Peterkaempfera bronchialis: one gene and its partner. Each later gene encodes a partner of the first gene's protein in a complex. Links are inferred from orthologs where the notes say so. Each region holds a gene or a part of one and is shown on either strand. Other genes may lie near its edges.

Region 1 (14,893 bases):
AGGCCGTCGGCGGCCGCCGCGTGCACGGCGGTGGCGAGCGCCCTGCCGAGCGGGTCGGCCAGCCGCAGCGCGCCGCGCTCCTTGTGGGCCAGCAGCAGGCCCCGGACCGGGCCCGCGTACTCGGTGGCGGCGTAGACCGGGGGCAGGCCGGGCGGAGGCGGATCCGGCCGGACCGGGTGGCCGGGGGCGGTCTCCAGTGCGGCGCGGCAGCGGGTGCAGAGCTGGCCGCCGTCACTGCCGCACCCGGCGCAGCGGCCGGGGAGCAGCAGATCCAGCAGGGCGTCCAGTGGTCGGGCGGGTCGCGGGGCGGCGGCAGGGTCCATGGGTGCTCCCCTCGGTGCGGCGGATCGGGTTCGGCAGGGCCTGCGGACCAGGGTGGGGTCGGGCGGCGCGGCCCGCGACCGATTCCTCGGACGTTCATCCGAAAGAAGGCACTCCATACCGAACTGCTGTGCTTTGAGGCGCGGGAGGCTACGTTCGGTCTCGGAACAGGTGTCCGGTCGGTGGAGCCGTGCCGCCGACGGCCGCCGGGCGGGCTGCTGCGCCCGTCGGGCATCGAGGAGGCGGAAACCTCGGGGGAGGTGTTCCATGGGGTTTCAGCCGTCCCTGGTGGGGAGGAAGTGGTGAGAGGAGCAGTTTCCGCCCGCTGTCCCGGGCGCGGGGTGAACCGGAGGGCGGGCGCGCTGCGTACTCAGTGGGCCGCGCGGGGCCTGGCCCCGCCCGGCGTCAGCGCAAGGGAACGGAGTTCTGCGTGGACATCGTCGTCAAGGGCCGCAAGACCGAGGTGCCCGAGAGGTTCCGCAAGCACGTGGCCGAGAAGCTGGAGAAGATCCAGAAGTTCGACGGCAAGGTGATCAGCCTCGACGTCGAGGTGTCCAAGGAGCGCAACCCGCGCCAGGCGGACCGCAGCGAGCGCGTCGAGATCACGGTGCGCACCCGCGGTCCGGTGATCCGTGCAGAGGCATGTGCCGGCGACGCGTACGCCGCGCTGGACCTGGCGACCGCCAGGCTGGACGCACAGCTGCGCAAGGCCGCCGACCGGCGACGGGTGCACAAGGGAGGCACCGGCCGGACCCCGATGAGCGTGGCCGCGGCCACTGCGGCGCTGGCCGCACTGCCGGAGACCGCCCCCGCTGCCGGTGAGCAGGAGGGCGAAGTGACCAGGACCCGGATCGGGTCGCTGGAGGTGGAGGGCGACGGGCCGCTCGTCGTCCGCGAGAAGGTCCACGCCGCCGCGCCGATGGCGCTGGACCAGGCTCTCTACGAGATGGAGTTGGTCGGTCACGACTTCTACCTCTTCGTCGACACCGACACCGGGATGCCGAGCGTCGTCTACCGGCGCCACGGCTACAACTACGGTGTGATCCACCTCAAGGCCGACGGCTCCGCACCGAACGGCGCGGTCGGCGGCGCGGGTGGGGCGCTCGGCGAGGCGGACGAGGAGTAGTCGACCGGACCGGGCCGCGCGCCCGATTCCCCTCGGGCGTACGGGAGTTGACGCATAGGCGCCGGGCCCGTGGACGCCATGGACCCGGCGCATGCGCCGGAGCGCGCGAGCAGGGATGTGCAGACCGCTGGATGATCGCAACGCCCGACCGCCGTGGAATGATGGCGCCAGTCCCCGAGCAGCACGAGGGGCGCCCGACCAGTCACGCGGCCTTCGCACCGGCCGCGAGGGGGAGGAGCGGATGGGGGAGCGTTTCAGCATGGGGCCCGTCGACAGGGGTGGGCCGGCCGCCGCCGGTCCGTCCGAGCAGCCGCGCGGGGCGCGCGGGGAGCCGATTCGAGTACTTGTGGTCGACGACCACGCCCTCTTTCGGCGCGGTCTGGAGATCGTCCTGGCGCAGGAGGACGACATCCAGGTGGTGGGAGAGGCCGGGGACGGCGCGGAGGCCGTCGAGAAGGCGGCCGACCTGCTGCCCGACATCATCCTGATGGATGTCCGCATGCCGCGCCGCAGCGGCATCGAGGCATGTACCGCCATCAAGGACGTGGCGCCCAGCGCCAAGATCATCATGTTGACGATAAGCGACGAGGAGGCCGACCTCTACGAGGCCATCAAGGCCGGGGCCACCGGTTACCTGCTCAAGGAGATCTCCACGGACGAGGTGGCCACCGCGATCCGGGCCGTGGCGGACGGCCAGTCGCAGATCAGCCCGTCGATGGCGGCCAAGCTGCTCACCGAGTTCAAGTCGATGATCCAGCAGCGCAGCGACGAGCGGCCGCTGGTGCCCGCGCCCCGGCTCACCGACCGGGAGCTGGAAGTGCTCAAGCTGGTGGCCACCGGGATGAACAACCGGGACATCGCCAAGGAGCTCTTCATCAGTGAGAACACGGTGAAGAACCATGTGCGCAACATCCTGGAGAAGCTCCAGCTGCACTCCCGGATGGAGGCGGTGGTCTATGCGATGCGGGAGAAGATCCTCGAAATAGGGTGACGGGCCGGTCAGCCCGCCGACACGGCTGCGGTGAGCGGGCCTGCCAGGGATTCCGGCACCACCCGCTCCACCTTCACCTCGTCGCAGCCCACCCAGTCGGCGGCCTCCCGCAGCGCCTGTGCCATCGGGGCGACTGCGGCGGGTGACGCCACGGACACCTGACGGGCGATCAGTACCCGTCCCTCGCGAGCCGGATCGACCCGCCCGACCAGTCGGCCGCCCGCCAGCAGCGGCATCGCGAAGTAGCCGTGCACCCGCTTGGGCTTGGGGACATACGCCTCCAGGCGGTGTGCGAAGCCGAAGATCCGCTCGGTGCGGGCCCGGTCCCAGATCAGCGAGTCGAACGGGGAGAGCAGGGTGGTGCGGTGGCGTCCACGGGGCGTGGTCGCCAGCGCCGCAGGGTCCGCCCAGGCCGATCCGGGCCCGCCGTCGCGGCCCCACCCCTGCACCTCCACCGGCACCAGCCCGGCGTCGGCCGCCACCGCGTCCACCTGCTCGCCCTTGAGCCGGTGGTAGTCCGCCAGGTCGGCCCGGGTCGCCACGCCCAGCGCGGTCCCGGCCTGGCCGACCAGCCGCCGCAGGCAGGTCTCGTCATCGAGCTGCTGCGCCAGCAACTCCGCCGGGACCGCCCGCTCGGCCAGGTCGTAGACCCGCTTCCACCCTCGGCGCTCGGTGCAGACCACCTCGCCGACATCCAGCAGCCACTCGGTGGCGATCTTGGTCTCCGACCAGTCCCACCAGGGGCCGCCATTGCGGGCGCCGCCGAGGTCGGTGGAGGTCAGCGGCCCCTCGGCGTGCAGCCGTGCCCGCACCTCGGCACAGGACCGCTCGGCATCCGCCATCGTGTGCCAGCGGCGCCCCCGGGCGGTGAACGCCCGCCGCCGGAAGGCGAAGAGCGGCCACTCCTCGATGGGCAGCACACAGGCGGCATGCGACCAGTACTCGAAGCTGGTGCCCGCCCCCCAGTAGGCCGCCTCCACGGAGGAGCGGCCCACCGCGCCCAGCCGGGCGTACGGCACCAGCTCATGCGAGCGGGCCAGCACCGAGATGGTGTCCAGCTGGACCGCGCCCAGCCGGCGCAGCACCCCGCGCACCCCGCCCCGCCGGTCGGGCACGCCCAGCATCCCCTGGGCGCGCAGCGCGATGCGGCGTGCCTCGTCGGCGGAGAGGGCGGCAAGGGGCTTCGGCGGCAGCGCGACGGTCATGTCCCGCAGCGTAGACGGAGCCACTGACAACCCGGCCGGGCGGCCGGGACGGGGGGCGGTCAGCCGACCGCCGGGTCGCGGACCGGGTCGGTGGGCAGCATCGCGCCCACCCAGGCGTCGCGGCGCTCCCCCCGGTGGAGCAGATACGAGCGCAGCGTCCCCTCGAAGGTGAAGCCCACCCGCTCGACGACCGCCCGGGACGCCTCGTTGCCCGCCTCCGCGTACCACTCCAGGCGTTGGACACCCAGCGCGGTGAAGGCCCAGCGGGTGGCTGCGGCGACGGCCTCGGCGGTGTACCCGCGCCCCCGGTGCTCCCGGGCGGTCCAGTAGCCGATCTCCGCGACCCCGGCGCGGGCGGGGAAGGAGAGGCCCACGGAGGAGACCAGGGCGCCGCCCTCCCGGGTGAAGCTGCCCCAGTTGTAGAGGGTGTCGTCCCGCCAGCCGTCGGGCGCTATCTGCTCCACGAAGTCGCGCGCGTGGACCGGCAGATAGGGGGACGGGACCGTCGTCCAGCGCTGGATCTCCTCGTCCTGGCACGCCCGGTGGACGGCCTCGGTGTCCCCGGCGCCCAGCGGGCGCAGCACAAGCCGGGGGGTTTCCAAGATCACGGGTTCCATGGGCCGAGTATCGCCGAGCGCGGTACGGGCGGGACAGCGGATTCCCGGGGGACGCGGACAGCCTCCGGAACCCGGTCGCCCCGGGCGTGGTCCACCCGGGAACACGGGGGCCGCGCCGTACGTCCTCGTGGTGTGCACGGGTGCCGCGCCGCCCGTTTCGCCCGGCAAGGATGGCCGTGGGTGGATTGCCCGCCCGGGTGACACGGGATCGCGGTGGTGACGGACCTCCCGGCCCGCGTGTCTCCTCGCATACGATGGCCGGTGCGGTGGGGAAGCTCCGCCGTGCAGTCGTGCGCCCGAAGTCGAGTGCCAGTCCAGGCAAGGAGCCCGCTCACGTGTCCGTCTTCGACAAGATCCTGCGCGCCGGTGAAGGAAAGATCCTTCGCAAGCTGCAGCGGATTGCTGCCCAGGTCAACTCCATCGAAGAGGACTTCGTCAACCTCACGGACGCCGAGCTGCGGGCGCTCACCGACGAGTACAAGCAGCGGTTGACCGATGGCGAGGACCTCGACGACATCCTGCCCGAGGCGTTCGCCACCGTCCGTGAGGCGGCCAAGCGCGTGCTGGGCCAGCGCCACTACGACGTCCAGCTGATGGGTGGCGCCGCGCTCCACCTCGGCTATGTCGCCGAGATGCGCACCGGTGAGGGCAAGACCCTGGTCGGCACCCTTCCGGCGTACCTCAACGCGCTGACCGGCAAGGGCGTCCACCTCATCACCACCAACGACTACCTCGCCGAGCGCGACTCGGAGTGGATGGGCCGGGTGCACCGCTTCCTGGGCCTGGACGTGGGCGTGATCCTGGCCAACATGGCCCCGGCCGAGCGCCGCAAGCAGTACGGCGCGGACATCACCTACGGCACCAACAACGAGTTCGGCTTCGACTACCTGCGCGACAACATGGCCTGGGCGCAGGACGAGCTGGTGCAGCGCGGCCACAACTTCGCCATCGTCGACGAGGTCGACTCCATCCTCATCGACGAGGCCCGCACCCCGCTGATCATCTCCGGCCCGGCGGACCAGGCCACCAAGTGGTACGCGGACTTCGCCAAGCTGGTGCTGCGCCTCAAGCGGGACCGCGACTACGAGGTGGACGAGAAGAAGCGCACCGTCGGCATCCTGGAGGACGGCGTCGGCCGGGTCGAGGACTACCTGGGCATCGACAACCTCTATGAGTCGGTGAACACCCCGCTGGTGGGCTTCCTCAACAACGCGATCAAGGCCAAGGAGCTCTACAAGAACGACAAGGACTACGTCGTCGTCAACGGCGAGGTCATGATCGTCGATGAGCACACCGGCCGCATCCTGGCGGGCCGCCGCTACAACGAGGGCATGCACCAGGCGATCGAGGCCAAGGAGGGGGTGGAGATCCAGAACGAGAACCAGACCCTGGCCACCATCACCCTGCAGAACTTCTTCCGCCTCTACGACAAGCTCGGCGGCATGACCGGTACCGCCATGACCGAGGCGGCCGAGTTCCACCAGATCTACAAGCTCGGCGTGGTCCCCATCCCCACCAACAAGCCGCCGCAGCGTGTCGACCAGCCCGACCTGATCTACAAGACCGAGCCCGCCAAGTTCCGCGCGGTGGTCGAGGACATCGTGGAGAAGCACGAGAAGGGCCAGCCGGTCCTGGTCGGCACCGTCTCCGTCGAGAAGTCCGAGTACCTCTCGCAGGAACTGCGCAAGCGCGGGGTGCCGCACGAGGTGCTCAACGCCAAGCAGCACGAGCGGGAGGCGCAGATCGTCGCCCAGGCCGGCCGCAAGGGCGCCGTCACCGTGGCCACCAACATGGCCGGCCGTGGCACCGACATCCAGCTCGGCGGCAACCCCGACCACCTCGCCGCCGCCGAGTTGGCGCAGCGCGGCCTGTCGCCTTCGGAGACCCCGGAGGAGTACGAGGCGGCGCTCCCCGCCGCCCTGGAGAAGGCCAAGGAACAGGTCAAGGCGGAGCAGGAGGAGGTGCAGGCGCTCGGCGGCCTGTATGTCCTCGGCACCGAGCGGCATGAGTCCCGCCGGATCGACAACCAGCTGCGCGGCCGTTCCGGCCGTCAGGGCGACCCGGGCGAGTCCCGCTTCTACCTGTCGCTGGGCGACGACCTGATGCGGCTCTTCAAGGCCGGCATGGTCGAGCGGGTGCTCTCCATGGCCAACGTCCCGGAGGACGTGCCGATCGAGTCCAAGATGGTGACCCGCGCCATCGCCTCCGCGCAGACCCAGGTCGAGCAGCAGAACTTCGAGATCCGTAAGAACGTCCTCAAGTACGACGAGGTGCTCAACCGGCAGCGCGAGGTCATCTACGGCGAGCGCCGCCGCGTCCTGGAGGGCGAGGACCTCCAGGAGCAGATCGGCCACTTCATGGAGGACACGGTCGACGCCTATGTGCGGGCCGCGACCGGCGAGGGCTTCGAGGACGAGTGGGACCTCGAGAAGCTGTGGACCGCCCTCAAGCAGCTCTACCCGGTCACCCTCTCCCTGGAGGAGCTGGAGGAGGAGGCCGGCGGCTCGGCCGGTCTGACCGCCGAGTTCATCGAAGAGGCGGTCAAGGAGGACATCCACGCGCAGTACTCCGCCCGCGAGGAGCAGCTCGGCTCGGAGATCATGCGTGAGCTGGAGCGCCGGGTGGTGCTGTCGGTGCTCGACCGCCGCTGGCGGGAGCACCTCTACGAGATGGACTACCTCCAGGAGGGCATCGGCCTGCGGGCGATGGCCCAGCGCGACCCGCTGGTCGAGTACCAGCGTGAGGGCTTCGACATGTTCGGCGCCATGATGGAGGGCATCAAGGAGGAGTCCGTCGGCTACCTGTTCAACCTGGAGGTCCAGGTGGAGCAGCAGGTCGAGGAGGTCCCGGTCGAGGACGCCACCCCGGTGCAGCTGGAGAAGGCCGAGGACGCCCGCCCGGAGATCCGCGCCAAGGGTCTGGAGGCGCCGCAGCGGCAGCGCCTGCACTACACGGCCCCGTCGGTGGACGGCGAGGGCGGCGTGGTCGAGGGCGAGTTCGCCGACGACTCGGTCGAGGACGACCCCGAGGCCGGGATGACCCGCGCCGAGCGCCGCAAGGCCGCCAAGGGCGGTCGTCGCCGCAAGAAGTAGAGCAGCGTGGTGGAGGGCGCCACCCCGGCAGAGGCCGGGGTGGCGCCCTCCGCCGTTGTCTCAGCGGGTCTCCACGGCGGCGCACTGCCACTGCTGCGAGCGGGGATGGAACTCCAGCCGGAACGCCACCATCCGGGTGCGCGGGCCGGTGTCCACCCGCGCGCAGACCTCCAGTACGCCGGGCGTGGGCGCGCTGTCATACACCCGGCGCACCACCGGGCGGGTGCTGCCCGTCTCCGGGCGGAGCGTGCCCTGCTGCACCAGCCGGGTCAGCTCGCCGTACCCGGTGTGGGTGGTGTGCCGGGCCAGCTGCCGGGCCGGGCGGGCGCCCGCCAGGACCTCCACCAGCCGCAGCGCAAAGCGGGTGGCGAGCCCGTTGAGGTCGCTGCGCGGCGGCGCGCAGTGCGGGCCGGCGGGCCGCCGGACCCGGGTGTGGTGCGCCCGCCCGGTATGGAGGCGGCCGAGCCGCGCCGCCGCACCACCCGGCGCGGGGGACGGCCGTCGCGTCGGGCAGTGGGCGCCGGGCGGACCCGGCAGCAGCGGTCGGATCTCGGGCAGCGGAACGGTCAGGGCGGCGGACCCTGCGGAATCGGCCATGCTCGGCACCCCCGTGGCGGCAGTCGGCGGTTGACGGGGTCCTTGCTACCGGCGGCCGGCTGCGCTGTGCAACGGCGGATCGGCGGGCGGGCGGCAGCGGGCTGTATTTCACCTATCCGGGTGATTCGCCGCGCTGCCGCCGGGGCGTGCGCGGCCTGTGCGGGTTGTGTGCTCCGGGGAGGGGCGCAGTGCTTCGCGGGGCGGGGTCACTCGATGGGTCACCTTGGCTCAGGGGTGGTGTGGGCCGTTCGGGGGGCCCGTGTCGGGCGGGGAAGGGCGTAGCGGTTGGCGAGGTGGGTCACTGTGGCTCAGGGGTGGTGTGCCGGGCGTGCGGGGCCTGCGCGTGGGGGGTCGCAGTGCTCCGCGAGGGGGGTCGCCTGGGCTCAGGGGTGGGGTCGGCTGTCCGGGTGGCCCGTGCCGGTAGGGGAGGGCCGCAGTGCTCCGCGAGACGGAAGTCACGCGATGGTCCACCCCGGCCCACGGGTGGCGTCGGCCGTCCGGGGCGGCCCAGCGGCTACCGTCGATGGGACCGGCGGTACCGGCGACCCGGAAGGCCGGGGAAGGGTGGCAGGCGCATGGTGACGGATGTGTCCGACATCGGAGACCCGGAGGCGGGCCGCGCCTCGGCGCGGTCCGGCGGCACCTCCCCCGAGGGGCCGAGGCGCGGCCTGGTGCTCGGCGGCGGCGGCATGCTCGGGGCCGCCTGGACCGTCGGCGCGCTCTGTGCGGTGGCCGAGGCGACCGGCTGGGACCCGGGCGGCGCCGACGTCGTCCTCGGTACCTCGGCCGGTGCCATCCTGGGCACCCTGCTGGCCTCCGGCGTCGGTCCGGACGAACTGCGCGACCACCAGCAGGGCCGGCCGATCGCCAGCGGGCCGCTGGTCGGGGTGGACTTCGACTACGACACGGCGGCGGGCGGCGCCCTGCCGCCGCGCCCCCGGCCCGGCATCGGCTCACCGGGCCTGCTGCGGCAGACCTTCCTCCACCCGCGCGACTACCCGTTCCTGACCGTGGTGTCGGCCTTCGTCCCGCCCGGCCGGGGCTCGGTGGCGCCCATCGGCGACCTGGTGCGGGCGCTGGTCCCGGCCGGGGACGGCTGGTCGGAGCGCCCCGGGCTGCGGCTGGTCGCGGTGGACTACGAGACCGGCCGCCGGGTGGTCTTCGGCGACCCGGACTCCCCGCCGGCCGGGGTGGCCGACGCGGTCATGGCGTCCTGCGCGATCCCCGGCTGGTTCGCCCCGGTGGCGGTGGACGGCCACCGCTATATCGACGGCGGCGCCTGGTCGGCCACCAACGCCGACCTGCTGGCGGGGCGCGACCTGGACGAGGTGTTCGTGCTGGCCCCGATGGCGGTGCGGATCCGGCCGGTCGGCGACACCGGTTCGCTGTCGGGCGGCAGGTCGGCCGCCCAGCGGCGGCGGGAGGGCGACCGGCCCCGTGGCGTGCTCGCCCACCTGGTCAGCCGCTACCGGCGCGCGGTCACCCGGCAGATGCTCCGCGAGGCCCGGCTGCTGCGGGCCGGTGGCACCCGGGTCCGGCTGCTCGCCCCGACCCTGGACGACCTGGCGGCGATGGGCCCCAACATGATGGACCCGGCACGCCGCCCGGAGGTGCTGGAGACGGCGCTGCGCACCTGCGGCGCCGCGCTGGCGGGCGTGCGGGCCGGCGGGCGCGCGGGCTGAGCCGGGCGGGCGGGGGCGGGCGGGCGGGGGCGGGCCGAGTGGAAAAGGCCCGAACGCGGCGACGTGGTGATCACCCTCCCCCGTATCCTGGACTGCGGTGCGGCTCCAGGGCCCGCACCCGGGCCCTGGACCGGAGGACCGGGCCGGGCCCGGCGAACCACGACCCGGAGCGGCCCCGATGCGCGTGTACGTCCCCACCACCCTCAACGGCCTGGCCGCAGCGCATGCCGCCGGCCAACTCGGACCGGCGCCGCTGCGCGCGTACGCCGTGACCCCGGCGCTGCGCGAGTGGTACCTCAGCGACGACATCGAGGAACTGGAGTACGCGGCCCTGGTCCGGGCCGCCCAGTCCTCGCTGCGGCTGCTGGCCGCCGACGCCAAGGCGCCGCGCCGCCGGACCGTGGTCGCGCTGGACGTCCCCGACAAGGCGGTGCTGCTGGACACCGGCGCCGAGTACCAGGACCAGGCGTCGCTGGGCCTGGTACGGCTGGCCGATCCGGCGGTGCTGGCCAAGGCGGCCGCCGTACATGTGGACGGGGCCGACGCGGAGGAGGACGTGGCCGCCGCCACGGCGGCCGTGGAGGCCGCCGACCGGGGCGACGACGACGCCCGGTTCACCGTGGACGGCGCCGAGGACCACGAGCTGCTCTGGTACGCCACCCAGGAGATCCCCACCCTGCTGCCCTGAGAACCCCGAACCCCGGGACCCCCGAACCCCTGCCCGAGGCCCCCGGCCGGAGCGAGCTTGGCCGGATGCGTCTGACCGGGTGAGCGCTGTCGGAGGTGGCGGGTACCGTTCTGCTGTGCGTGCACATCTTGTCTGGGACTGGAACGGCACTCTCTTCCACGACATCGAGGCGGTCGTGGCGGCGAGCAATGCCGCGTTCGCGGAGGTGGGTCTGGCTCCGCTGAGCGTGGACCGCTACCGCGAGCTCTACTGCATACCCATTCCGCTCTTCTATGAGCGGCTGCTGGGCCGGGCGCCGACCGCCGACGAGTGGCAGCGGATGGACGACGTCTTCCATCTCGCCTACCTCAACCACAGCGTCGGCTGCGCCCTCACCGAGGGGGCGGAGCTGCTGCTGGAGCGGTGGGAGGCGGCGGGCCGCAGCCAGTCGATCCTCTCCATGTACGGGCATGAGCAGCTGGTGCCGCTGGTGCGCGGCTTCGGCATCGAGCGCCGCTTCGTCCGGGTGGACGGCCGCACCGGGCCGTCCGGCAGCGGCAAGGCGGAGTACATGGTGCGCCACCTCGCCGCACTGGGCTCCACCGTCGACCCGGCCCGCACCGTGGTGATCGGCGACGCCGCCGACGATGCGCTGGCCGCTGCCGCGGTGGGCGCCCACGCGGTGCTCTACACCGGCGGCTCGCACACCCGGGAGAACCTGGCCGTGGTCGGCGTCCCGGTGGTCGACTCGCTCGCCGAGGCGGTGTCGCTGGCCGAGGAGCTGGTGCAGGGCGCCTGAGGTGCCCCCGCACCAGCGGCCTGGGACACGTTCCTCAGCGCGCCGGTGCCGTGCTGCGCGCCCTGCGGTCAATCCGCGACGACTACCGATCGGTAGTTGTACAAGTCGTCCACCGCCGGGGGGTGCCGGTCGGGCTTTGCTACGGACCGTCCCCTGACACTCCGCAGCCACCCGGTTAGGCTGGCCGGGATGCTTCGGGACGAAAGACCTGTCGTACCCAGGTGACCGGCGTTTCATGCGTGGCATGCGCCTCCTTCACCCAGGACGTGCGGGAGTATCGGACCGACCCGGCACAGCCAGACCAAACCCGAGTCACGCAACGGCGCGCGACAGGAGCCAGATAGCCATGCAGACCAAGCTGGACGCAGCCAAGGCCGAGGTGCTCGACCGAGCAGCGCAAGCCGCTGAGAACAGCCAGGTGGGGGGAGCGCACGGAGAGGGTCTCGGCGAAGGTGCCCTGACCGCTTACCTGCACCACTACTACCTCCACACGGCCCCCGAGGACCTTGTCGACCGCGACCCGGTCGACATCTACGGGGCTGCCGCCTCCCACTACCGGCTCGGCCTGAACCGCCCCCAGGGCACCGCCGAGGTCCGCGTGCACACCCCCACCGTGGAGGAGAACGGGTGGTCCTCCGGCCACACCGTGGTCGAGGTCGTCACCGACGACATGCCCTTCCTGGTGGACTCCGTCACCAATGAGCTCTCCCGGCAGGACCGCGCCATCCACGTGGTCATCCACCCGCAGATGGTGGTCCGCCGCGACATCACCGGCAAGCTGCTGGAGGTCCTGGACGCCGACCCCTGCGTCCGCAGCCAGCCGGGCGACGTCGACCTGCCGGCCGACGCGGTGGTCGAGTCATGGATGCACATCGAGGTCGACCGCGAGACCGACCGCGACGAGCTGCGCCGGATCGAGGCGGACCTGCGCCGCGTCCTCAACGACGTCCGCGAGGTCGTCGAGGACTGGACCAAGATGCGCGACTCCGCGCTGCGGCTGGCCGACGAACTCTCCGAGCAGCCCCCCGCGGGCCTGCCCGCGCAGGAGATCGGCGAAGCCTGGGAGCTGCTGCGCTGGCTGGCCGACGACCACTTCACCTTCCTCGGCTACCGCGAGTACGACCTGGTCGAGAGCGCCGGCGACGGCGGCGAGGCGCTGCGTGCCGTGCCCGGCACCGGCCTCGGCATCCTGCGCCCCGACCCGCGCGGCGGCTCGCCCGACGGCCACCCGGCCAGCGAGGCGTTCGGCCGCCTCAGCAGCGCCGCCCGCGCCAAGGCCCACGAGCCCTCGCTGCTGGTGCTGACCAAGGCCAACAGCCGCGCCACCGTGCACCGCCCGTCGTACCTGGACTACGTCGGCGTGAAGAAGTTCGACGCCGCCGGCAATGTCGTCGGCGAGCGCCGCTTCCTCGGCCTCTTCTCCTCCGCCACCTACACCGAGTCGGTGACCCGCATCCCGGTGGTCCGCCGCAAGGTGCAGGAGGTCGTCACCGCCTCCGGCTTCTCGCCGGAGAGCCACGACGGCCGCGACCTGATCCAGATCCTGGAAACCTACCCCCGGGACGAGATCTTCCAGACCCCCGCCGAGGAGCTGCTCGCCATCGCCGGCAGCGTCCTCTACCTCCAGGAGCGCCGCAAGCTGCGGCTCTTCCTGCGCCAGGACGCGTTCGGCCGCTACTTCTCGGCCCTGGTCTACCTGCCCCGGGACCGCTACACCACCCGCATCCGGCTCCGCCTGATGGACATCCTGATGGAGGAGCTGGGCGGCTCCACCATCGACTACACGGTCTGGTCGACCGAGTCCGTCCTCACCCGGCTGCACTTCGTGGTCCGGGTCGCCCCCGGCAGCGAGCTGCCGCACCTCGCCGACGCCGACACCGAGCGGATCGAGGCCAGGCTCACCGAGGCCGCCCGCTCCTGGATGGACGGCTTCCACGAGGTGCTGCTGGCCGAGTGCGGGGAGGAGCGCGCCGCCGAGCTGTCCCGCCGCTACGCCAACGCCTTCCCCGACGGCTACCGGGCGGACTTCTCGCCCCGCACCGCCGTCGCCGACCTGCGGCAGCTGGAGTCCCTCGGCGAGGCCGGCGACTTCCGGCTCAACCTCTACCAGCCGGTCGGCGCCCCCGACGACGAGCGCCGCCTGAAGATCTACCGCGTCGGCAGGGCCGTCTCGCTCACCGAGGTGCTGCCCGTCCTCCAGCAGCTGGGCGTCGAGGTCGTCGACGAGCACCCGTACGAGCTGCGCAGGACCGTCCCCGGCGAGGAGGGCGGCTCCACCGCCTGGGTGTACGACTTCGGCCTGCGGCTGCGGGCCGTCGGCGAGCTGGGCGACGAGGCCCGCGAGCGGTTCCAGGAGGCGTTCGCCGCCGTCTGGACCGGCCAGGCCGAGAACGACGGCTTCAACGAGCTGGTGCTGCGCACCGGGCTGACCTGGCGCCAGGCCGTGGTGCTGCGCGCCTACGCCAAGTACCTGCGCCAGGCCGGCTCCACGTTCTCCCAGGACTACATGGAGGACGCGCTCAAGAACAACACCCATGCCACCCGGCTGCTGGCCAACCTCTTCCAGGCCCGGTTCTCCCCGGCCCACACGGCGGCCGGCCTGGAGCTCACCGAGGGCATCCTGGAGGAGCTGGACGGCGCGCTCGACCAGGTCGCCTCGCTGGACGAGGACCGCATCCTGCGCTCCTTCCTCCACCTGATCAAGGCCACCCTGCGCACCAACTTCTTCCAGCGCGGCGAGAACGGCGAGCCGCACCCCTATGTGTCGATGAAGTTCGACCCGCAGGCCATCCCCGACCTGCCGGCGCCCCGCCCGGCGTACGAGATCTGGGTCTACTCGCCGCGCGTCGAGGGCGTCCACCTGCGGTTCGGCAAGGTCGCCCGTGGCGGCCTGCGCTGGTCCGACCGCCGCGAGGACTTCCGTACCGAGGTCCTCGGCCTGGTCAAGGCCCAGATGGTGAAGAACACCGTCATCGTGCCGGTCGGCTCCAAGGGCGGCTTTGTCGCCAAGCAGCTCCCCGACCCGTCGGTGGACCGCGAGGCCTGGCTGGCCGAGGGCATCGCCTGCTACCGGACCTTCATCTCCGGCCTGCTCGACATCACCGACAACCTGGTGGCCGGCGAGGGCGTCCGGCCCCCGCAGGACGTGGTCCGCCACGACGGCGACGACACCTATCTGGTGGTCGCCGCGGACAAGGGCACCGCCACCTTCTCCGACATCGCCAACGAGGTCGCCGACTCCTACGGGTTCTGGCTGAGCGACGCCTTCGCCTCCGGAGGCTCGGCCGGCTACGACCACAAGGGCATGGGCATCACCGCCCGGGGTGCCTGGGAGTCCGTCAAGCGGCACTTCCGCGAGCTGGGCCACGACACCCAGCGCGAGGACTTCACCGCCGTCGGCATCGGCGACATGTCCGGTGACGTCTTCGGCAACGGCATGCTGCTCTCCGAGCACATCCGCCTGGTCGCCGCCTTCGACCACCGGCACATCTTCATCGACCCGGACCCGGACGCGGCCACCTCCTACGCCGAGCGGCGCCGCCTCTTCGAGCTGCCGCGCAGCTCCTGGGCCGACTACGACACCACGCTGATCTCGCGCGGCGGCGGCGTCTTCCCGCGTACCGCCAAGTCGATCCAGATCACCGCCCCGATGCGGACCGTCCTCGGCATCCCCGAGGGCACCACCCGCCTCACCCCGGCGGAGCTGATGAAGGCGGTCCTGCTCGCCCCCGTCGACCTGCTCTGGAACGGCGGCATCGGCACCTACGTCAAGGCCGAGTCGGAGACCAACGCCGAG
Region 2 (14,434 bases), 310 kb from region 1 along the record:
AGTCGGGGGTGCCGTCCCGGGTGGTGCTGTGGGCCGACGGCAGGCTGCCCCGCTCGATCCGCAGCGCCCGGGCCCTGCGCCTGGGCGTGGTCAGGTTGGGGCCCGTCGGTCAGATCCTGGGTGGCCTCGACACCGGATGCGAGGTCGAGTTCTGGCGGCAGGGGCACGAGCTGGACGGCGCCGCGGCGGACGCCGGCTGGCTGACCGTGCCGACCCGTCAGCTCGGCGAGGTGTTCAGCGGCGCCCTGGTCGCGCCGCGCGTCAACCGGGTGACCGAGGTGCTGCCCGCCGACGCGCGCAAGCCGGCGTCGATCACGCTGGGCGGCCATGGGTTCCCCACCTTCGAACCGTTCGCCGAGCCGGGCGTGGACGAGGTGCTCTTCCCCATAGACGTGGTCTACACCTGGGTCGACGGCAGCGATCCGGTGCTGGCGGCGAAGCGCGAGGCGCACCGCGACGGCACCACCGGCCTGATCGCCGCCCGTGAGGTGGGGTCGTCCCGCTACACCAGCCACGACGAGCTCAAGTACTCGCTGCGGTCCCTGGAGATGTACGCGGACTTCATCCGGCACATCTACATCGTGACCGACGGCCAGAAGCCGCACTGGCTGAACGAGGACGCCGAAGGTATCACGGTCGTCGACCACCGCGACATACTTCCGGCGGAAGCCCTCCCGGTATTCAATTCCCATGCGATCGAAAGCCGCCTGCACCGAATACCCGGGCTCAGCGAGCACTACCTCTACTTCAACGACGACGTCTTTGTGAACCGCCCGGTGGAAGCAGGCCGGTTCTTCCATGGGAACGGAATCGCGCTGCTGCCCTTCTCCCCTTTCAAGCTGGGGGTCGGAGCGCCGCAGTCCGAGGAGCCCGCGCCCAACTCGGCGGGGAAGAACGTCCGGGAGGTGATCCTCCGGGCGCACGGCCGTTACATCACCAACAAGTTCCTGCACACCCCCCACCCGCAGCTGCTGTCGGTGATGAAGGAACTGCACGACCTCGGTATCCCCGAGCTGGAGAGCACCACGCGGTCGCGTTTCCGGTCCATTCGGGATGTCGCGCCCGCCGCCACGCTGCACCACCACTGGGCCATGGTGACGGGCCGCGCGGTCCCCGGCGAGTACTCGTTCCGCTATGTCGAACTCGGCAAGCCGGACCTGCGGGAACGGCTGGCCCGGCTGGCGAACGCCGCCGACGTGGACTTCTTCTGCCTCAACGACGTCTCCACGGACGACGCCCGGCGGGACGCCATACGCGGCACCGCGCACACCTTCCTGGAGCGGCGCTTCCCGTTCGCCAGCCGCTTCGAGAAGACCCTCGCCAAGACGCCCGTCAGGACCGGCGGCTAGCCACGCACGTCGGGCGCCGGGTTTGACAGGCGGCACCCAGTGGGTAGGGTCATGCGTTCCGATTGGCTTGCAGCGTGCCCGGTATGGCACACTGTCCAAGTTGCTCGGTTGAGTGCCGATGCTGCGCGCCTCCCGCCGGGAGGACCGGAAGCGAGTCCCACAGTACTCGTCGCCCCTGCGATGCCCGCTGATGCGGTAGCTGCGAGGGCGGACGTACGGGAATCTTCCGGGAAGCGTGGGCGGGGCCTCGGCCCGGCGCTTGACGGCCGTACGCGGCCCCGGAGCAGGAGCCTCCTGGAGAGTTGTCCAAGGGTTCACTGCGAGCGGGAGTGCGACACGCCCGACCGCGTGGGTCGGGCGAGAGGCCAATCGAGCGCCGTAGTGGCAAGACGACAGACAAGGACTACGAAGTAGCCATGGCGGGACAGAAGATCCGCATCCGGCTCAAGGCCTACGACCACGAGGTGATCGACTCCTCGGCGAAGAAGATCGTCGAGACCGTCACCCGTACTGGTGCGCAGGTCGCGGGCCCGGTGCCGCTGCCCACTGAGAAGAACGTGTACTGCGTCATCCGCTCGCCGCACAAGTACAAGGACTCGCGCGAGCACTTCGAGATGCGTACGCACAAGCGCCTGATCGACATCCTCGACCCCACCCCGAAGACGGTTGACTCGCTGATGCGTCTCGACCTGCCGGCCGGTGTCGACATCGAGATCAAGCTCTGAGAGGCGCACCGAAGATGGCTAAGCAGATTAAGGGCATCCTGGGCGAGAAGCTCGGCATGACCCAGGTCTGGGACGAGAACAACCGGATCGTTCCGGTGACCGTCGTCAAGGCCGGGCCCAATGTCGTGACCCAGGTCCACACCGCTGACACCACCGGCTACGACTCGGTGCAGATCGGCTTCGGCGAGATCGACCCGCGCAAGGTGAACAAGCCCCTCGCGGGCCACTTCACCAAGGCCGGCGTCACCCCCCGCCGCCACCTGGTCGAGCTGCGTACCGCGGACGCGTCCGAGTACACCCTGGGCCAGGAGATCACCGCTGAGGTGTTCGAGGCCGGTGTCAAGGTCGACGTGACCGGCACCAGCAAGGGCAAGGGCACCGCCGGTGTCATGAAGCGCCACGGCTTCAAGGGCCTGGGCGCCGGGCACGGCACGCAGCGCAAGCACCGCTCGCCCGGCTCGATCGGTGGCTGCGCCACCCCGGGCCGCGTGTTCAAGGGCCTCCGCATGGCGGGCCGCATGGGCAACGAGCGCGTGACCACCCAGAACCTGACCGTTCACGCCGTTGACGCGGAGAAGGGCCTGCTGCTCATCAAGGGCGCAATCCCTGGTCCGAACGGCGGCCTCGTCCTGGTCCGCACCGCGGCCAAGGGGGCCTGAAGCAATGAGCACCATTGACATCCTCTCGCCCGCGGGCGAGAAGGCCGGCTCCGTCGAGCTGCCTGCCGAGATCTTTGACGCCAAGGTCAGCATCCCGCTGATCCACCAGGTCGTCGTCGCCCAGCTGGCCGCTGCCCGCCAGGGCACCCACAAGGTGAAGACCCGTGGCGAGGTCCGCGGCGGCGGCAAGAAGCCGTACCGCCAGAAGGGCACCGGCCGCGCCCGTCAGGGCTCGACCCGTGCGCCGCAGTTCGCCGGTGGTGGCGTCGTGCACGGTCCCGTGCCGCGCGACTACTCGCAGCGGACCCCGAAGAAGATGAAGGCCGCCGCGCTCCGCGGTGCCCTCACCGACCGGGCCCGCCACAACCGCATCCACGTGGTCACCGGTGTGGTCGCGACCGAGCAGCCGTCCACCAAGGCTGTCCGTGAGCTGTTCGGCAAGATCAGCGAGCGCAAGAACGTCCTGCTGGTCGTCGAGCGCGACGACGAGCTGGCGATCAAGTCGGCTCGCAACCTTCCGACGGTGCACATCCTGGACGCGGGCCAGCTGAACACGTACGACGTGCTCGTCTCCGACGATGTGGTCTTCACCCAGGCCGCCTTCGAGCGCTTCGTGGCCGGTCCGGCCGCGTCCGCCAAGGCCGTCGCGTCCGAGGGCGAGCTCGAAGGGAGCGCCGCCTGATGAGCGAGCAGATTACGTCGAAGACGTTCACGGACCCCCGTGACGTGCTGCTGAAGCCGGTCATCTCGGAGAAGAGCTACAGCCTTCTCGACGAGAACAAGTACACGTTCATCGTGGCGCCGGGCTCCAACAAGACCCAGATCAAGCAGGCGGTCGAGTCCGTCTTCTCGGTCAAGGTCACCGCGGTCAACACGATCAACCGGCAGGGCAAGCGGAAGCGCACCCGCACCGGTTTCGGCAAGCGCAAGGACACCAAGCGCGCCGTCGTGACCCTGGCCGAGGGCAGCCGCATCGACATCTTCGGTGGTCCGGTCTCCTAACGGAGCATCGGATCGTCGATACGGACGAGGACGAAAGAAGCCATGGGCATCCGCAAGTACAAGCCGACGACCCCGGGCCGTCGTGGCGCCAGCGTCGCCGACTTTGTCGAGATCACGCGGTCCACGCCGGAGAAGTCGCTGGTTCGCCCCCTGCACAGCAAGGGCGGCCGTAACAACGCCGGTCGTGTCACCGCTCGCCACCAGGGTGGCGGCCACAAGCGCGCCTACCGCGTGATCGACTTCCGTCGGCACGACAAGGACGGCGTGCCGGCCAAGGTCGCGCACATCGAGTACGACCCCAACCGCACCGCGCGCATCGCGCTGCTCCACTACGTGGACGGCGAGAAGCGCTACATCCTGGCCCCGGCCAAGCTCCAGCAGGGCGACCGGGTCGAGAACGGCCCCGGCGCCGACATCAAGCCGGGCAACAACCTGCCGCTCCGCAACATCCCGGTGGGTACCGTCATCCACGCAGTGGAGCTGCGTCCCGGCGGCGGCGCCAAGATGGCCCGCTCCGCCGGTGCGTCGATCCAGCTGCTGGCCAAGGAGGGGCGCATGGCGCACCTCCGTATGCCCTCCGGCGAGATCCGCCTGGTCGACGTGCGCTGCCGCGCCACCGTCGGCGAGGTCGGCAACGCCGAGCAGTCGAACATCAACTGGGGCAAGGCCGGTCGTATGCGCTGGAAGGGCGTCCGCCCGACCGTGCGTGGTGTGGCCATGAACCCGATCGACCACCCGCACGGTGGTGGTGAGGGCAAGACCTCCGGTGGTCGCCACCCGGTCTCGCCGTGGGGCAAGCCCGAGGGCCGTACCCGTCGCCCGAACAAGGCCTCGGACAAGCTCATCGTGCGCCGCCGCAAGACCAACAAGAAGCGCTAGGAGCAGGTTAGATGCCGCGCAGTCTCAAGAAGGGGCCCTTCGTCGACGACCACCTGAGCAAGAAGGTGGACGCCCAGAACGAAGCCGGTACCCAGAACGTCATCAAGACCTGGTCCCGTCGCTCGATGATCGTGCCGGCCATGCTCGGCCACACGATCGCGGTGCACGACGGCCGCAAGCACGTCCCGGTGTTCGTCACCGAGTCGATGGTCGGCCACAAGCTCGGCGAGTTCGCGCCGACCCGCACCTTCCGCGGCCATGAGAAGGACGACCGCAAGTCGCGTCGTCGCTGATCTGCGGAACAAGCGAAGACTCGATGACTGACACCATCAACAAGGGGACAACCATGGAAGCCAGGGCCCAGGCGCGGTACATCCGCGTCACGCCCATGAAGGCCCGCCGCGTGGTGGACCTCATCCGTGGCATGAGTGCCACGGAGGCCCAGGCGGTCCTGCGTTTCGCTCCGCAGGCCGCGACCGTGCCGGTCGGCAAGGTGCTGGACAGCGCCATTGCCAACGCCGTGCACAACTACAACCACAACAACGTGGACGACCTCTTCATCTCCGAGGCCTACGTTGACGAGGGCCCGACCCTGAAGCGGTTCCGGCCGCGCGCCCAGGGCCGCGCCTACCGGATCCGCAAGCGGACCAGCCACATCACCGTGGTCGTCAGCAGCAAGGAAGGGACCCGGTAATGGGCCAGAAGGTTAACCCGCACGGGTTCCGGCTCGGCATCACCACGGACTTCAAGTCCCGGTGGTACGCCGACAAGCTGTACAAGGACTACGTCAAGGAAGACGTCGCCATCCGCCGGATGATGACGCAGGGCATGGAGCGGGCCGGCATCTCCAAGGTGGAGATCGAGCGCACCCGCGACCGCGTCCGCGTCGACATCCACACCGCCCGGCCGGGCATCGTCATCGGCCGTCGCGGCGCGGAGGCCGACCGCATCCGCGGCGACCTGGAGAAGCTCACCGGCAAGCAGGTGCAGCTGAACATCCTCGAGGTCAAGAACCCCGAGATCGACGCGCAGCTGGTCGCCCAGGGCGTCGCCGAGCAGCTCTCCTCCCGGGTGTCCTTCCGCCGTGCCATGCGCAAGGCGATGCAGGGCACCATGAAGTCGGGTGCCAAGGGCATCAAGATCCAGTGCTCCGGCCGTCTCGGCGGTGCCGAGATGTCCCGCTCGGAGTTCTACCGCGAGGGCCGGGTGCCGCTGCACACCCTTCGCGCGAACGTCGAGTACGGCTTCTTCGAGGCCAAGACCACCTTCGGCCGCATCGGCGTGAAGGTCTGGATCTACAAGGGCGACGTCAAGAACATCGCCGAGGTCCGTGCCGAGAACGCCGCTGCCCGCGCCGGCAACCGTCCGGCCCGTGGCGGCAGCGACCGCCCGGCGCGCGGCGGTCGCGGTGGCGAGCGTGGCGGTCGCGGCCGTCGTCCGCAGCAGGGTGCCGAGGGCCAGGCCCCGGTCTCCGCTGAGGCGCCGGCTGCCGAGGCCACCACATCCAACAACGCTGGAACGGAGGCCTGACCCAATGCTGATCCCTCGCAGGGTCAAGCACCGCAAGCAGCACCACCCCAAGCGGCGTGGCGCTGCCAAGGGCGGCACTGAGCTCGCGTTCGGCGAGTACGGCATCCAGGCCGTCACCCCGGCCTATGTGACGAACCGGCAGATCGAGTCCGCTCGTATCGCCATCACCCGTCACATCCGCCGTGGCGGCAAGGTCTGGATCAACATCTACCCGGACCGCCCGCTGACCAAGAAGCCTGCCGAGACCCGCATGGGTTCCGGTAAGGGTTCGCCGGAGTGGTGGGTTGCGAACGTTCACCCGGGACGGGTGATGTTCGAGCTGTCCTACCCGAACGAGAAGGTTGCCAAGGAGGCGCTGACCCGCGCCGCCCACAAGCTTCCGATGAAGTGCCGGATTGTCCGGCGCGAGGCAGGTGAGAGCTGATGTCGGCCGGCACCAAGGCTGCTGAGCTTCGCGGTCTGGCCGACGACGAGCTCGTCGGCAAGCTGCGCGAGGCCAAGGAGGAGCTGTTCAACCTCCGCTTCCAGGCGGCGACCGGGCAGCTCGAGAACCACGGCCGGCTCAAGGCCGTCCGGAAGGACATCGCGCGGATCTACACCCTGATGCGCGAGCGCGAGCTGGGCATCGAGACGGTGGAGAACGCCTGATGACTGAGAATGTGAACGAAACTGAGGCGCGCGGCTTCCGCAAGACCCGTGAGGGTCTGGTCGTCAGCGACAAGATGGACAAGACCGTCGTGGTCGCTGTCGAGGACCGCGTCAAGCACGCGCTCTACGGCAAGGTCATCCGCCGTACGAACAAGCTGAAGGCGCACGACGAGCAGAACGCTTGCGGCGTCGGCGACCGTGTCCTCCTCATGGAGACCCGGCCGCTGTCCGCGACGAAGCGCTGGCGCGTCGTCGAGATCCTCGAGAAGGCCAAGTAACGACCGTTGATTGGGCCGCGGCCTGTATGTGCACGGAGAGAGTCCGTGTGAGCAGCAGGCCGGCCCGGTCAGCGCGACGTTGACGATCAGGAGAAAGACGTGATCCAGCAGGAGTCGCGACTGCGAGTCGCCGACAACACGGGTGCCAAGGAGATTCTCTGCATCCGCGTTCTCGGTGGCTCCGGCCGGCGCTACGCGGGCATCGGGGACGTCATCGTGGCCACCGTCAAGGACGCGATCCCCGGTGGCAACGTGAAGAAGGGCGACGTCATCAAGGCGGTCGTCGTGCGGACCGTGAAGGAGCGCCGTCGTCCCGACGGTTCCTACATCCGCTTCGACGAGAACGCTGCCGTCATCCTCAAGAACGACGGTGACCCCCGTGGCACCCGCATCTTCGGCCCGGTGGGCCGTGAGCTGCGCGAGAAGAAGTTCATGAAGATCATCTCGCTCGCGCCGGAGGTGCTCTAACCGATGGCAGGCATGAAGATCAAGAAGGGTGACCTGGTCCAGGTCATCACCGGCAAGGACAAGGGCAAGCAGGGCAAGGTCATCCAGGCCTACCCGACCGAGCAGCGCGTCCTCGTCGAGGGTGTCAACCGGGTCAAGAAGCACACCAAGGTCGGCCAGACCGCCCGTGGTGCCCAGACCGGCGGCATCGTGACCACCGAGGCCCCCATCCACGTCAGCAACGTTCAGCTGGTCGTGGAGAAGGACGGCAAGAAGGTCGTCACCCGCGTCGGTTACCGCTTCGACGACGAGGGCAACAAGATCCGCGTTGCCAAGCGGACCGGTGAGGACATCTGATGAGCGAGACCACTGTCGAGAAGGTGCAGCCGCGCCTCAAGGAGCGGTACCGCGCTGAGATCAAGGGTCAGCTGCAGGAGCAGTTCTCCTACGACAACCCGATGCTGATCCCCGGCCTGGTCAAGGTCGTGGTCAACATGGGTGTCGGCGAGGCCGCCCGTGACAGCAAGCTGATCGAGGGCGCGATCCGCGACCTCACCGCGATCACCGGCCAGAAGCCGGCCGTGACCAAGGCCCGCAAGTCCATCGCGCAGTTCAAGCTGCGCGAGGGACAGCCGATCGGCACCCACGTCACCCTCCGGGGCGACCGCATGTGGGAGTTCGTGGACCGTCTGGTGTCGCTGGCGCTCCCGCGCATCCGCGACTTCCGCGGTCTGTCGCCGAAGCAGTTCGACGGCCGTGGCAACTACACGTTCGGTCTGACCGAGCAGGTCATGTTCCACGAGATCGACCAGGACAAGGTCGACCGCCAGCGGGGCATGGACATCACCGTGGTTACCACTGCCCAGACCGACGACGAGGGCCGGGCGCTGCTGCGCGCCCTGGGCTTCCCGTTCAAGGAGAACTGACCGTGGCGAAGAAGTCCCTCATCGCGAAGTCGGAGCGCAAGCCGAAGTTCGGCGTCCGTGGCTACACCCGCTGCCAGCGCTGTGGCCGCCCGCACTCCGTGTACCGCAAGTTCGGCCTCTGCCGTGTGTGCCTTCGTGAGATGGCGCACCGCGGCGAGCTGCCGGGCGTGACCAAGAGTTCCTGGTAGCACCCAGGGTCCGGTCCCACCTCGTTTTGGGGCTGTGTTGCACAGTCCCGTAAGGTGGTGGGGCCGGGCCCCTGCTGCCCGGAATTGTCTTACTACACCGCAGGTCCCTGCCGCGCCTGGTGTGCCCTTTCGGGGCCGTAGCGCGCTGTCGGAAACCGCGGTGAGAGAGGCCTAAGGCCATCATGACCATGACCGACCCGATCGCAGACATGCTGACGCGTCTGCGGAACGCGAACTCGGCTTACCACGACAGCGTGGCGATGCCGGCGAGCAAGATCAAGGCCCACATCGCCGAGATCCTCCAGCAGGAGGGTTACATCTCCGGCTGGAAGGTCGAGGAGCCGCAGGAGAACGAGGTCGGCAAGAAGCTGACCATCGAGCTCAAGTTCGGCCCCAACCGTGAGCGCTCGATCGCCGGTATCAAGCGCATCAGCAAGCCGGGCCTGCGGGTCTACGCAAAGTCCACCAACCTGCCGAAGGTCCTCGGCGGCCTGGGTGTCGCGATCATCTCGACGTCCCAGGGCCTCCTGACCGGCCAGCAGGCCGCCAAGAAGGGTGTGGGCGGGGAAGTCCTCGCCTACGTCTGGTAACTCGGGAAACGGAGGTATAGCCATGTCGCGTATTGGACGGCTGCCCATCTCGGTTCCCGCCGGCGTGGACGTCACCATCGATGGCCGGACGGTCTCGGTGAAGGGCCCCAAGGGTTCCCTCTCCCACACCGTCGCTGCGCCGATCGAGATCGGCAAGGGCGAGGACGGCAGCCTGGTCGTCTCGCGTCCGAACGACGAGCGTCAGTCGAAGGCCCTGCACGGCCTGACTCGCACGCTGGTGGCGAACATGATCACCGGCGTGACCGCGGGCTACCGCAAGTCGCTCGAAATCAGCGGTGTCGGTTACCGCGTGGCCGCGAAGGGCTCCTCGATGGAGTTCTCCCTGGGCTACAGCCACCCGATCCTGGTCGATGCCCCCGACGGCATCTCCTTCCAGGTCGAGTCGCCCACCAAGTTCCACGTGGACGGCATCGACAAGCAGAAGGTCGGCGAGGTCGCCGCGAAGATCCGCAAGCTGCGTAAGCCCGACCCGTACAAGGCCAAGGGCGTCAAGTACGCAGGCGAGGTCATCCGCCGCAAGGTCGGAAAGGCTGGTAAGTAAGCCATGGCAGTCGGTGTGAAGATCGGCAAGGGCAACGCCTACAAGGGTGCCGCCCGCAAGCGCCGTGCCATCCGCGTTCGCAAGCGCGTCGTCGGCAGCGAGGTGCGTCCGCGCCTCGTCGTGACCCGCTCGAACCGGCACATGGTCGCGCAGGTCATCGACGACGCCAAGGGCCACACGCTGGCCTCGGCGTCCACCCTCGACGTGTCGATCCGCGGCAACGAGGGCGACAAGACCGACCAGGCCAAGCAGGTCGGCGCACTGGTCGCCGAGCGTGCCAAGGCCGCCGGTATCGAGCAGGTCGTCTTCGACCGCGCGGGCAACCGCTACGCCGGCCGCATCGCGGCCCTGGCGGACGCGGCCCGTGAGGCCGGGCTCGACTTCTGAGCCGTTCGTCGCAAGCAGCGGACGTAAACGAGAGAGGTAATTCCAATGGCTGGACCCCAGCGCCGCGGTGGCGGCGCCGGTGGCGGCGAGCGGCGTGACCGTAAGCGGGACGGTCGGGACGGTGGCCAGGCCGCCGAGAAGACCGCCTACGTGGAGCGTGTCGTCGCGATCAACCGCGTCGCCAAGGTAGTCAAGGGTGGTCGTCGCTTCAGCTTCACCGCGCTGGTCGTGGTGGGCGACGGTGACGGCACCGTGGGTGTCGGCTACGGCAAGGCCAAGGAGGTGCCGGCCGCCATCGCCAAGGGTGTTGAGGAGGCCAAGAAGCACTTCTTCAAGGTCCCCCGTATCCAGGGCACCATCCCGCACCCGATCCAGGGTGAGAAGGCCGCGGGCGTCGTGCTGCTGAAGCCGGCTTCCCCCGGTACCGGCGTTATCGCCGGTGGCCCGGTGCGCGCCGTTCTGGAGTGCGCCGGCGTCCACGACATCCTGTCGAAGTCGCTCGGCTCCGACAACGCGATCAACATCGTGCACGCCACGGTGGCGGCTCTGAAGGGGCTCGTCCGCCCCGAGGAGATCGCCGCCCGCCGTGGGCTGCCGCTTGAGGACGTGGCTCCCGCCGCACTGCTGCGGGCGCGCGCTGCGGGGGCGAGTGCCTGATGGCTCGCCTGAAGATCACGCAGACCAAGTCCTACATCGGCAGCAAGCAGAACCACCGCGAGACGCTGCGCTCGCTGGGTCTCAAGCGCATGCACGATGTGGTCGTGAAGGAGGACCGTCCCGAGATCCGCGGGATGGCCCAGACCGTGCGTCACCTCGTCACGGTCGAGGAGGTGGACTGACATGGGCGACAACCCGATCAAGATCCACAACCTGCGGCCCGCCCCGGGCGCCAAGACCGCCAAGACCCGCGTGGGTCGTGGTGAGGCGTCCAAGGGTAAGACCGCTGGTCGTGGCACCAAGGGCACCAAGGCCCGCTACCAGGTTCCGCAGCGCTTCGAGGGTGGCCAGATGCCCCTCCACATGCGCCTGCCGAAGCTGAAGGGCTTCAAGAACCCGTTCAAGGTCGAGTTCCAGGTGGTCAACCTGGACAAGCTCGCGGCTCTCTACCCGCAGGGTGGCGAGGTCACCGTGGCCGACCTGGTGGCCAAGGGCGCGGTTCGCAAGAACCAGCTCGTCAAGGTGCTCGGCACCGGCGAGATCTCGGTGGCGCTCCAGGTGACGGTGGACGCCGTCTCCGGCGCCGCCAAGGAGAAGATCGCCGCTGCCGGCGGCACCGTCACCGAGCTCATCTGAGCCCGGCTCCGACGACGGCGGGCCCCGTCGTCCCCCTCTGGGGGACGACGGGGCCCGCTGCATGTCGACGCCCTCGGCGCAGGCCGATCGCCGCGCAACCGGGGGCATTCCTTGCTCCAATCCGAGGCGAACGAGCCATTGGCGCCTGCAATGGCTTCAGCCAGGTGGCCGAGCACTGTTAGAGTCCCTGAGGTCACCTTGTGCACTGCCTCAGGTTCGCCCGGGCAGCATCGCAGGGGCCGCGCTCCACACAGGGTCCCACCGGCCCGCGTCAACCCCATCAGGACCGACCCTTCCGCCGACGACGCGCGGGAGGCGCAGGAGGCACCGTGCTCAGTGCGTTCGCGCGGGCGTTCAAGACGCCCGACCTGCGCAAGAAGCTGCTGTTCACGCTGGGCATCATGGTGCTGTTCCGGCTCGGGGCACATGTCCCGATCCCCGGAGTCAGCTTCCAGAACGTCCAGACCTGCATCGACGAGAGCAAGGGCACCCAGGGCCTCTTCGGCCTGGTGAACCTGTTCAGCGGTGGCGCGCTGCTCCAGCTGACCATCTTCGCCCTCGGCATCATGCCGTACATCACCGCCTCGATCATCCTTCAGCTGCTCACCGTGGTGATCCCACGGCTTGAGGCGCTGAAGAAGGAGGGTCAGGCCGGTACCGCGAAGATCACCCAGTACACCCGGTACCTGACCATCGCGCTCGCCGTGCTCCAGGGCACCGGCATCGTCGCGACGGCCTCCAGCGGCGCCCTCTTCAGCGGCTGCTCGGTCGGCCACCTGATCGTCCCGGACACCTCGGTCTTCCGGGTCGCGGTCATGGTCATCACGATGACCGCCGGCACCACCGTGATCATGTGGCTGGGCGAGCTCATCACCGACCGGGGCATCGGCAACGGCATGTCCATCCTGATCTTCACCTCGATCGCGGCCGGCTTCCCGACCTCGCTCTGGGCGATCAAGCTTCAGGGCAAGATCGGCGGCGGCTGGGTGGAGTTCCTCAGCGTCATCGCCATCGGCCTGGTCGTGGTCGCGCTGGTCATCTTCGTCGAGCAGGCCCAGCGCCGGATTCCGGTGCAGTACGCCAAGCGCATGATCGGACGCCGCGCCTTCGGCGGTACGTCCACCTACATCCCGCTCAAGGTGAACCAGGCGGGTGTGATCCCCGTCATCTTCGCCTCGTCGCTGCTCTACATCCCGTCGCTGGTGGTCCAGCTGACCGGAAGCAACGCCGGCTGGGCGGTCTGGGTCCGGGAGAACTTCGTCCGCGGTGACCACCCGATTTACATGGCGATCTACTTCATCCTGATCGTCTTCTTCGCCTTCTTCTACGTCGCGATCTCCTTCAACCCCGAGGAAGTCGCCGACAACATGAAGAAGTATGGTGGTTTCATCCCGGGTATCCGGGCCGGCCGCCCCACGGCGGAGTACCTGAACTATGTCCTCACCAGGATCACCTGGCCGGGTTCCCTCTATCTGGGCGTCATCGCGCTGATCCCGATGATCGCTCTGGTGGCGTTCAAGGCCAACCAGAACTTCCCGTTCGGCGGCACCAGCATCCTCATCGTCGTCGGTGTCGGCCTCGAAACTGTCAAGCAGATCGAGAGCCAGCTCCAGCAGCGTAACTACGAAGGGTTCCTCCGCTGATGCGAATCGTCCTCGTCGGACCGCCAGGCGCTGGGAAGGGGACTCAGGCCCACCTCCTGGCCAAGACCCTCTCGATCCCGCACATCTCTACCGGAGACCTGTTCCGCGCCAACATCAGCCAGAGCACCCCGCTGGGGCTTGAGGCCAAGGCGTACATGGACGCAGGCAAGCTGGTACCGGACGAGATCACCATCGGGATGGCCAAGGACCGGATGATGCAGCCGGACGCCGCCAAAGGGTTCCTGCTGGACGGCTTCCCGCGCAACCTCGGCCAGGCCAAGGCGCTGGACGAGATCCTTGCCGAGAACGGCATAGCGCTGGACGGCGTGCTCGACCTGGAGGTCTCCGAGGACGAGGTCGTCCGGCGGATCGCCGGACGCCGGCTCTGCCGCAACAACGGCAGCCATGTCTTCCACGTGGACTACAACCAGCCGGCCACCCCGGGCGTCTGCGACGAGTGCGGCGGCGAGCTGTACCAGCGCACGGACGACACCGAAGAGGCCGTCCGGGTCCGCCTGGAGGAGTACCACACCAAGACCGAGCCCATCATCGGCTACTACGCCGACCAGGGCCTGCTGGTGACCATCCCGGCGCTGGGCAAGGTGTCCGAGGTGACGGAGCGCGCCATCGAGGCGCTCCGCGGATAGCAGAGGCAGTCGCACACGCCGGGCCGTGGCAGCGCCGCAAGGGGCAGCCACGGCCCCCGTGTGTACCGGCCCGCCGAGGCCGTACCGTGGAGGGGAAACGGCGGGACGGCTTATATGGAGAACGCGCAGTGGTGCTGGGAAGGCGAGAGCGCATGGTAGAGATCAAGACCCCCGAGCAGATCGCCAAGATGCGTGAGGCCGGGCTGGTCGTCGCCGAGGCGCTCAAGGCGTGCCGGGAGGGGGCCGTTCCGGGGGCCACCACCGGGGAGCTGGACGCGATCGCCGCCAAGGTGATCGCCGACCACGGCGCCACCTCGAACTTCCTCGGCTACCACGGCTTCACCGGCACCATCTGTGCCTCGGTGAACGATGTGGTGGTGCATGGCATCCCCGGCGACCTGGAGCTGAAGTCGGGCGACCTGATCTCCATCGACTGCGGGGCGATCGTCGACGGCTGGCACGGCGATGCCGCGATCACCGTGCTGGTCGGCGAGGGCCACGGCCCGGAGCTGCACGAGCTCAGCCGGGTCACCGAGGCGTCGATGTGGGCCGGTATCGCGGCGGTGAAGAAGGGCAACCGGTTGCAGGACGTCAGCCGCGCCATCGAGTCCACCATCCGCCGCCAGCCGCTGCCGCCCAAGGGCAAGTACGGGATCATCGAGGACTACGGCGGCCATGGCA

What was found.
Region 2: the proteins of secA (region 1) and secY are in contact, whole or in part, in a crystal structure (PDB 3DIN), measured with the Thermotoga maritima proteins. The link is inferred for Peterkaempfera bronchialis from one-to-one orthologs. Residues at the interface, in WP_004082002.1 of Thermotoga maritima: Glu261, Ala262, Arg263, Lys300, Ala301, Arg302, Thr303, Ile304, Ile305, Leu323, Tyr324, Asp325, Pro326, Val329, Ser330, Tyr333, Ile336, Lys340, Phe345, Val349, Glu363, Phe364, Tyr374, Ser375, Gly376, Gly377, Glu393, Ile395, Thr482, Ser483; in WP_004081795.1 of Thermotoga maritima: Glu108, Gly109, Glu110, Glu111, Ala236, Glu237, Arg238, Arg239, Ile240, Thr241, Ile242, Gln243, Tyr244, Ala245, Arg246, Arg247, Val248, Thr249, Gly250, Arg251, Arg252, Val253, Tyr254, Gly256, Ala257, Ser258, Thr259, Tyr260, Leu261, Pro262.

Annotation. Positions count from the first base shown.
Region 1 is NZ_CP031264.1:2,385,087-2,399,979, reverse strand. What follows is about bases 4,225-7,552. They hold secA (preprotein translocase subunit SecA), read left to right. Parts: upstream 4,225-4,595; coding sequence 4,596-7,352; downstream 7,353-7,552. Other genes in these bases: C7M71_RS10435 (Rv3235 family protein), read right to left, coding at 7,413-7,552; C7M71_RS10445 (GNAT family N-acetyltransferase), read right to left, coding at 4,225-4,260. Also shown: C7M71_RS10465 (ComF family protein), read right to left, coding at 1-323; hpf (ribosome hibernation-promoting factor, HPF/YfiA family), read left to right, coding at 752-1,447; C7M71_RS10455 (response regulator), read left to right, coding at 1,707-2,438; C7M71_RS10450 (winged helix-turn-helix domain-containing protein), read right to left, coding at 2,447-3,643; more of C7M71_RS10445, read right to left, coding at 3,703-4,224; more of C7M71_RS10435, read right to left, coding at 7,553-7,949; C7M71_RS10430 (patatin-like phospholipase family protein), read left to right, coding at 8,537-9,631; C7M71_RS10425 (DUF6912 family protein), read left to right, coding at 9,810-10,319; C7M71_RS10420 (HAD family hydrolase), read left to right, coding at 10,435-11,097; C7M71_RS10415 (NAD-glutamate dehydrogenase), read left to right, coding at 11,444-14,893. UniProt on the Escherichia coli protein: Required for protein export, interacts with the SecYEG preprotein conducting channel.
Region 2 is NZ_CP031264.1:2,706,168-2,720,601, reverse strand. The notes cover bases 11,081-13,949. They hold secY (preprotein translocase subunit SecY), read left to right. Parts: upstream 11,081-11,792; coding sequence 11,793-13,106; downstream 13,107-13,949. Other genes in these bases: map (type I methionyl aminopeptidase), read left to right, coding at 13,906-13,949; C7M71_RS11790 (adenylate kinase), read left to right, coding at 13,106-13,753; rplO (50S ribosomal protein L15), read left to right, coding at 11,081-11,463. Also shown: C7M71_RS11905 (stealth family protein), read left to right, coding at 1-1,349; rpsJ (30S ribosomal protein S10), read left to right, coding at 1,766-2,074; rplC (50S ribosomal protein L3), read left to right, coding at 2,089-2,733; rplD (50S ribosomal protein L4), read left to right, coding at 2,738-3,415; rplW (50S ribosomal protein L23), read left to right, coding at 3,415-3,735; rplB (50S ribosomal protein L2), read left to right, coding at 3,778-4,614; rpsS (30S ribosomal protein S19), read left to right, coding at 4,626-4,907; rplV (50S ribosomal protein L22), read left to right, coding at 4,961-5,308; rpsC (30S ribosomal protein S3), read left to right, coding at 5,308-6,144; rplP (50S ribosomal protein L16), read left to right, coding at 6,149-6,568; rpmC (50S ribosomal protein L29), read left to right, coding at 6,568-6,792; rpsQ (30S ribosomal protein S17), read left to right, coding at 6,792-7,070; rplN (50S ribosomal protein L14), read left to right, coding at 7,170-7,538; rplX (50S ribosomal protein L24), read left to right, coding at 7,551-7,874; rplE (50S ribosomal protein L5), read left to right, coding at 7,874-8,443; C7M71_RS11830 (type Z 30S ribosomal protein S14), read left to right, coding at 8,446-8,631; and 7 more genes. UniProt on the Escherichia coli protein: The central subunit of the protein translocation channel SecYEG. Consists of two halves formed by TMs 1-5 and 6-10.